Linked DNA regions of Zymomonas mobilis subsp. pomaceae ATCC 29192. The protein of the gene in region 2 interacts with the protein of the main gene of each other region in a pairwise test. Links are inferred from orthologs where the notes say so. Each region holds a gene or a part of one and is shown on either strand. Other genes may lie near its edges.

What was found.
Region 1: the proteins of gyrB (region 2) and gyrA interact in binary tests that used the Escherichia coli proteins (3 or more experiments, as listed by UniProt). The link is inferred for Zymomonas mobilis subsp. pomaceae ATCC 29192 from one-to-one orthologs.

Annotation. Positions count from the first base shown.
Region 1 is NC_015709.1:625,931-629,498, reverse strand. What follows is about bases 80-3,321. They hold gyrA (DNA gyrase subunit A), read right to left. Parts: upstream 2,971-3,321; coding sequence 280-2,970; downstream 80-279. Other genes in these bases: ZYMOP_RS02790 (organic hydroperoxide resistance protein), read right to left, coding at 3,126-3,321; trmFO (methylenetetrahydrofolate--tRNA-(uracil(54)-C(5))-methyltransferase (FADH(2)-oxidizing) TrmFO), read right to left, coding at 80-213. Outside these bases: more of trmFO, read right to left, coding at 1-79; more of ZYMOP_RS02790, read right to left, coding at 3,322-3,551. UniProt on the Escherichia coli protein: A type II topoisomerase that negatively supercoils closed circular double-stranded (ds) DNA in an ATP-dependent manner to maintain chromosomes in an underwound state.
Region 2 is NC_015709.1:1,770,483-1,773,900, forward strand. Bases 227-3,318 are described here. They hold gyrB (DNA topoisomerase (ATP-hydrolyzing) subunit B), read left to right. Parts: upstream 227-599; coding sequence 600-3,038; downstream 3,039-3,318. Other genes in these bases: recF (DNA replication/repair protein RecF), read left to right, coding at 227-469; ZYMOP_RS07895 (DNA-deoxyinosine glycosylase), read left to right, coding at 3,127-3,318. In the rest of the region: more of recF, read left to right, coding at 1-226; more of ZYMOP_RS07895, read left to right, coding at 3,319-3,418. UniProt on the Escherichia coli protein: DNA gyrase negatively supercoils closed circular double-stranded DNA in an ATP-dependent manner to maintain chromosomes in an underwound state.

The DNA.
Region 1 (3,568 bases), 1.1 Mb from region 2 along the record:
TTCAGCATGTAAGACACCGACGGCGTTACTATTGGGGTCATCCGATCGGAAGCTATTAGAGCACACTAATTCGGCTAATTTATCGGAACTGTGAGCCGGTGTTTTTTCCAGCCCACGCATTTCATAAAGTCGAACCGGCACCCCGCGCGAGGCTAGTTGCCATGCCGCTTCGGAACCCGCCAGACCACCACCAATAATAGTTACAGGACGCATTATTACCATTCATTCAATGTCAGGATTGAGAAAATAAACCCAAAAGATAAAGAGGAAACCTAATTATCAGGCTTCTTCTGTCACAGAAGGGCTTTCTTCTTCGTTTTCTTCAGTATTATCATCATTGATACGCGCTGCTGAAACAACCTTTTCACCATCCGCCACATTAAAGATAGTAACACCTTGCGTATTACGACCCGCAATACGAATGTCAGTAACGGTTGTCCGAATGACTTTTGCCTGATCGGTAACCAGCATTAACTGATGACTGTCATCAGCAGGAAAGCTGGCGACCACGTGACCGTTACGTTCCGAAGTTTCGATGTTCGTAATACCTTGCCCACCACGATTGCTGCGTCGGTATTCATGAGAAGAGGTGCGCTTACCATAGCCATTGGCTGTAACCGTCAGAATAAAATCTTCAGCTTCCGCAAACGCCTTCATCTGATCTTCTAACAATTCTGGTTCGGCGGGTTCATTCTTCCATGCAGCAGAACGAAGATATTTATCACGATCTTCCGTTGTAGCTTCAAAGCTACGTAAGGTTGAAAGTGAAATAACCTCATCATCATTCTTTAAGGTAATACCGCGCACACCTGTAGAGGTTCGGCTTTGAAATACCCGCACATCAGTGGCTGCAAAGCGAATAGCTTTACCAGATCGAGTAGCAAGAAGTACATCGTCATATTCGGATAGTAAGGTTACCCCGATAAGGCGATCTGGCGTGTCTTCTTCGAAACGGATAGCAAATTTACCATTGCTGGGGACATTGGTAAATGAATCCATGGAATTACGCCGTACACTTCCTTTTGCTGTTGCAAACAAAACGTGAAGATTACCCCATTCGGATTCATCTTCAGGTAACGGCAATACTGTCGAAATAACTTCGCCTTCGGCTAAAGGTAAGAGATTAACCATAGGGCGACCCCGTGCCTGCGGCGCACCCTCGGGCAATCGCCACACTTTTAGACGATACACCTTGCCATGATTGGAAAAGAAGAGAACCGGCGTATGGGTGCACGTTACAAAGATGTTGGTGACCGCATCTTCATCTTTGGTAGCCATCCCTGAACGACCTTTACCGCCCCGATTTTGGGTGCGGAAAGTATCGAGCGGCGTACGCTTGATATAACCGCCAAGCGTAACCGTGACGACCATTTCTTCGCGCTCGATCAGGTCTTCATCTTCAATAGCATCACTGGCTGCCACAATTTCAGTACGTCTTGGGGTCGCAAATTGTGCCTCTACCTCATCAAGCTCTTCTAGCATTATCTCATAAAGACGTTCACGATTCCGAAGCACTTCCAGTAATTCGCTGATGGAAATAGCCAGTTTTTTCAGATCTTCCCCGATCTGATCGCGTCCCATCGCCGTAAGACGGCTAAGCCGTAAGGCTAAAATGGCATCAACTTGCGCTTCCGACAGCGTATATTCACTAATATCTTCAAGCGTTTCTACCGCTTCAACCAATTTGATATAGGGCGTGATTTCAGAGGCTGGCCAATGGCGCGCTAAAAGTTCGCTATGCGCCTCGGCGGCTGTAGGCGCAGCCCGAATAATGCGTACGACTTCATCAAGATTAGTAACTGCGATAACCATACCTAATAAGGAATGGGCGCGTTCTCGGGCTTTAAAGAGGTCGTATTTTGAACGACGAGTGATAACTTCTTCGCGGAACTGCACAAAAGCAGCAATAATATCTTTTAATGACAGCGTTTCAGGACGGCCGCCATTTAAAGCTAGCATGTTCGCCGGAAAGCTACTTTGGGCAGGAGTATGACGCCACAACTGATTTAAAACAACATCCGGGGTCGCATCCCGTTTTAGGTCGATAACAACCCGAACCCCTTCACGATTGGACTCATCGCGAATGTCGCTAACACCTTCAATTCGTTTATCTTTTGCTGCCTCGGCAATCTTTTCAACAAGGGCGCTTTTACCTACCTGATAAGGAATTTCAGTCAGAACAATAGAGCGCCGATCACCCCGCTTTTCTTCGATTTTATACCGTGAACGGATAATGACAGAACCACGACCCGTCTGATAAGCAGAACGAGCACCGCTATGCCCTAAAATAATACCACCTGTAGGAAAATCAGGCCCAGGCACAAAACGGATAAGATCATCTACTGAAATTGCTGGATCAGCAATATAAGCCCGACAGGCTGCCAAAACTTCCCCTAAATTATGGGGCGGAATATTGGTTGCCATACCTACCGCAATACCGCCTGCACCATTGACTAACAGATTAGGAAAACGGGCAGGTAATACCTGTGGCTCCTCGCGCGAACCGTCATAATTAGGTGAAAAATTGACAGTATCACGATCTATATCCGCTAATAGCATCATAGCAGCGGGTGAAAGTCGCGCCTCGGTATAACGCATCGCTGCCGGTGCATCGGGGTCCATAGAACCGAAATTACCCTGACCATCGATCAGAGGTACACGCATCGACCAGTCCTGCGTCAGACGGGCTAATGCCATATAAATAGCAGAATCACCATGAGGATGGAAATTACCCATCACTTCACCGACGATTTTCGCCGATTTACGATAGGGGCGTCCCGGAATAAAACCGCCTTCTTGTGACGCAAATAGAATACGTCTGTGAACAGGCTTTAAACCGTCACGAACATCAGGTAAGGCACGGGATACAATGACAGACATAGCATAGTCGAGATAACTCGACTTCATTTCATCAATAATTGAAACAGGCGAAATGTCGTTATTGTCTATGGACGGCGGTACGCTGGCCAAGGGATCATATCTTCCGATTTAAGTGGACATAAATAAGCGTTTGGGAAACGCTCATCCTCTTCTAGCGTAAGACAACCTCCGGCGCCACCCCACATAACGGGGAATAGGCACCGAAAGCCCGATAAATCCATAAAAAATTAGGATAAATCGTCCTATTAGACGATTTTCAAACCCACATTAACATTATTGCGGGTTGCATTAGAGTAAGGGCATACCTGATGGGCAGCCTCTACCAGTTTTTGGGCGTCTTCTTTGGGAACCCCCGGCAGATGGATCGCTAAATCGGCAGTAATGCCGAAACCGCCTTCTGAACGGGGGCCAATGCCAATAGTAGCTTCAACCGTTGCATCGGAAGGTACCGTTAATTTCAATTTAGGGGCTACCGCTTTCATCGCGCCTAGGAAACAGGCGGAATAGCCCGCTGCAAAAAGCTGTTCAGGATTATTGCCTTCGCCGCCTGGACCTCCAAGCTCTTTTGGGATAGTCAATTTGACATCTAATGAGCCGTCTTTTGTCCGTGAACGGCCATCGCGGCCACCCGTGGCAATAGCTGTAGCATGATATTTGGCATCAACAGGCATGGGAATGCTCCTTATAA
Region 2 (3,418 bases):
GCTACAGCATGGATTACCAGAGGAAGCTGGGCTTGAAAATGAAGGTTTTTTTGAAAATAAGGCTGACTTAACGGCTTACTTACAAAAGATATGGCAACAAAGTCGGGCCCGTGATGCCACTATAGGACGCAGCTTCTATGGCCCCCATCGGGCAGAAATGATCGTTACACATCATGCCAAAAATATGCCCGCTTCTCAAACATCAACTGGGGAACAAAAGGCATTATTAATTGGGCTTATTTTGGCACAAACCGCGCTGGTAACTGAAAAAAACGGTCAGCCGCCGATATTGCTGTTAGATGAGGTCGCTGCTCATCTTGATCCTTCACGCCGAGAAATCTTATTTGATCGTCTAAGGGATATTGGCGGCCAAGTATGGATGAGCGGAACCGAATCATCTCTTTTTGAAAAGGCAGGTAACACAGCTCATTATTTTCATCTGACAGGACAGAATATTATCACACGGTAAAGTCGGATAAACACGGCGACCTTCCCGAAAGTATAGCTGTTTTTGTTTAGGCTTTTATAAAACAGCCTTTTCCCTTTAAAAACAGCTGGCTTTTGCTTGGGTTATTAACAACGGACAGCTATAAGAAGATATGGCAACATCAACACAGAATAACGATTATGATGCAGGCTCTATCAAGATTCTGCGTGGGCTCGATGCCGTCCGCAAACGGCCCGGTATGTATATTGGCGATACTGACGACGGATCAGGCTTGCACCACATGGTGTTTGAAGTATCCGATAATGCTATAGATGAGGCATTAGCCGATTATTGTGATTTGATAAAAATCACTATTTATAATGACGGTTCCGTATCGGTTGAAGATAATGGACGGGGCATTCCAACAGGTATTCATCCAGAAGAGGGCGTTTCGGCGGCGGAAGTCATTATGACCCAACTTCATGCCGGTGGTAAATTCGATAACAATACCAATAGTAATGCCTATAAAGTGTCGGGCGGTCTCCATGGGGTCGGGGTTTCCGTTGTTAATGCGCTTAGTGAATATCTTGAATTAACGGTTTGGCGGGATGGTTTTGAGCATAGTATGCGTTTTGAGCATGGTGTGGCTGTCAAACCCTTGGAAATTGTTGGCGAAGCAGCCGGTAAACGGGGCACTAAGGTGCGTTTTTTACCTTCACCTGCGACCTTTAAAATTACCGAATTTGATTTCAGTAAATTAGAGCATCGTTATCGGGAACTTGCCTTTTTGAACTCGGGTGTTCGGTTACAACTGACCGATACGAGACCAGAAGAGCCTAAGACAGTCGAGCTTTTCTATGAAGGCGGTATCGCCGCTTTTGTGAAATGGTTGGATCGGGCAAAAACAGCTTTAATTCCTGAACCTGTCGCTATTCAAGGTGACCGTGACGATGTCGGTATCGAAGTTGCCCTTGAATGGAACGACAGTTATTACGAACAAGTGCTGTGCTTCACTAATAACATCCCCCAGCGGGACGGCGGTACGCATCTTGCCGCTTTCCGTGCAGCGTTAACCCGCACTTTGAATAACTATGCTGAAAAATCGGGCTTTTTGAAAAAAGAGAAGGTTCAGCTGACCGGCGACGACATGCGGGAAGGGCTGACGGCTATTATTTCGGTCAAGTTACCCGATCCGAAATTTTCTAGCCAAACGAAGGATAAGTTGGTTTCTTCCGAAGTCCGTCAACCGCTTGAAAGTTTGATGGCGGATAAGCTGGCCGAATGGTTGGAAGAAAATCCGGCCCATGCCAAAACGATCGTGCAAAAGATCATTGATGCCGCGGCGGCGCGTGAGGCGGCCAAGCGTGCCCGTGAATTAACGCGTCGTAAAGGGGTTATGGATATTGCATCCTTACCCGGAAAATTGGCAGATTGTCAGGAACGCGATCCGACAAAATCAGAATTATTTATTGTGGAAGGGGATTCGGCAGGCGGTTCCGCTAAACAAGGCCGTAACCGTCACAATCAGGCGATTTTACCATTAAAAGGTAAAATTCTGAATACGGAACGCTCCCGTCTCGATCGTATGTTGTCTTCTAAAGAAGTCGGCACGCTTATTCAGGCGCTTGGAACGGGTATTCGAGATGAATTTAATCTTGAAAAGCTCCGCTATCATAAAATCGTCATTATGACGGATGCCGATGTTGATGGGGCGCATATCCGAACCTTGTTGTTGACCTTTTTCTATCGTCACATGGCACCCATTATTGAAAATGGTCATCTTTATATCGCGCAACCTCCACTCTTTAAGGTAGCCCGTGGTCGTTCTGAAGTTTATCTGAAGGATGAGGCTGCGCTTGATAGCTATCTGATGGAAGGTGGCATCAGCAGTATGATGCTTCACACTGGTGAAGGTGACCGTTCTGGAAATGATCTTCAAAAGCTGGTCGAACATGCGCGCCGGATGCGATTATTAATGGGATACGTCTCCAATCGCTATGATACGACGGTTGTCGAAATGGCCGCTTTATCGGATGCGCTCAATCCGGCTCTTTCTGAAGATGCTCGCACCGAAGCGATGCAGAAAACAGCAACCCTGCTTGAACGAAGCGATGCTGAAGGTCGGGAATCTCGCTGGTCAGTAGAGGCTATTCCAGAAGGTTACTTGTTCCGGCGTTTATGGCGTGGTGTTACCGATGCGCATCTTTTGGATTGGAATTTCATTCATTCCTCCGAAGCCATAAAAATGCATGGTCTAGCTTTGGAACAAGCCGAAACCTATGCAAAGCCAGCCCGCTTGGTCGCGTTAACAGCGCAAACTGATCCATTGGCTGGACGGGACATCTTCCGCCCTTCTCAACTTTTTGATGCTATCTTGGCGATTGGCCGTAAAGGTCTGACGATTTCCCGTTATAAAGGGCTGGGCGAAATGAATGCCGAGCAATTATGGGAAACCACGTTAGATCCTGCCAACCGTTCGATGTTAAAGGTTGAGGTCGCACAGGCCGATGTCGCGGATGAAATTTTCTCGCGGTTGATGGGGGATGTTGTCGAACCTCGCCGAGATTTTATTCAGCAAAATGCGCTCTCAGTGGCTAACCTCGACGTTTAAAATCAGATAATTTTTCAAATGTGAAAAGCCGATCTCACACCAGATCGGCTTTTTTTATTATTTCGCTTTTATGGCAATGAGATGAAACATGAATTTATCCTCTGATCCATTATTAAGCTGTTTTGTGCCCGTTATTGATGCCGAAACCGAATTGTTGATTTTGGGTAGTTTACCGGGAGAAGCCTCCCTAAAACGGGGGCAATATTATGGTCATCCTCGCAATCAATTCTGGCGCTTAACAGGCGACATCCTCGGTTGTAACTTGGTTGATCTTCCTTATGAGGCGCGCTTAATGACGCTTCTTAAACATCATATCGGTCTTTGGGACGTTATTGCGACGGCTAAAAGACAGGGTAGTCTTGATGGTGCCATTCGGGAAG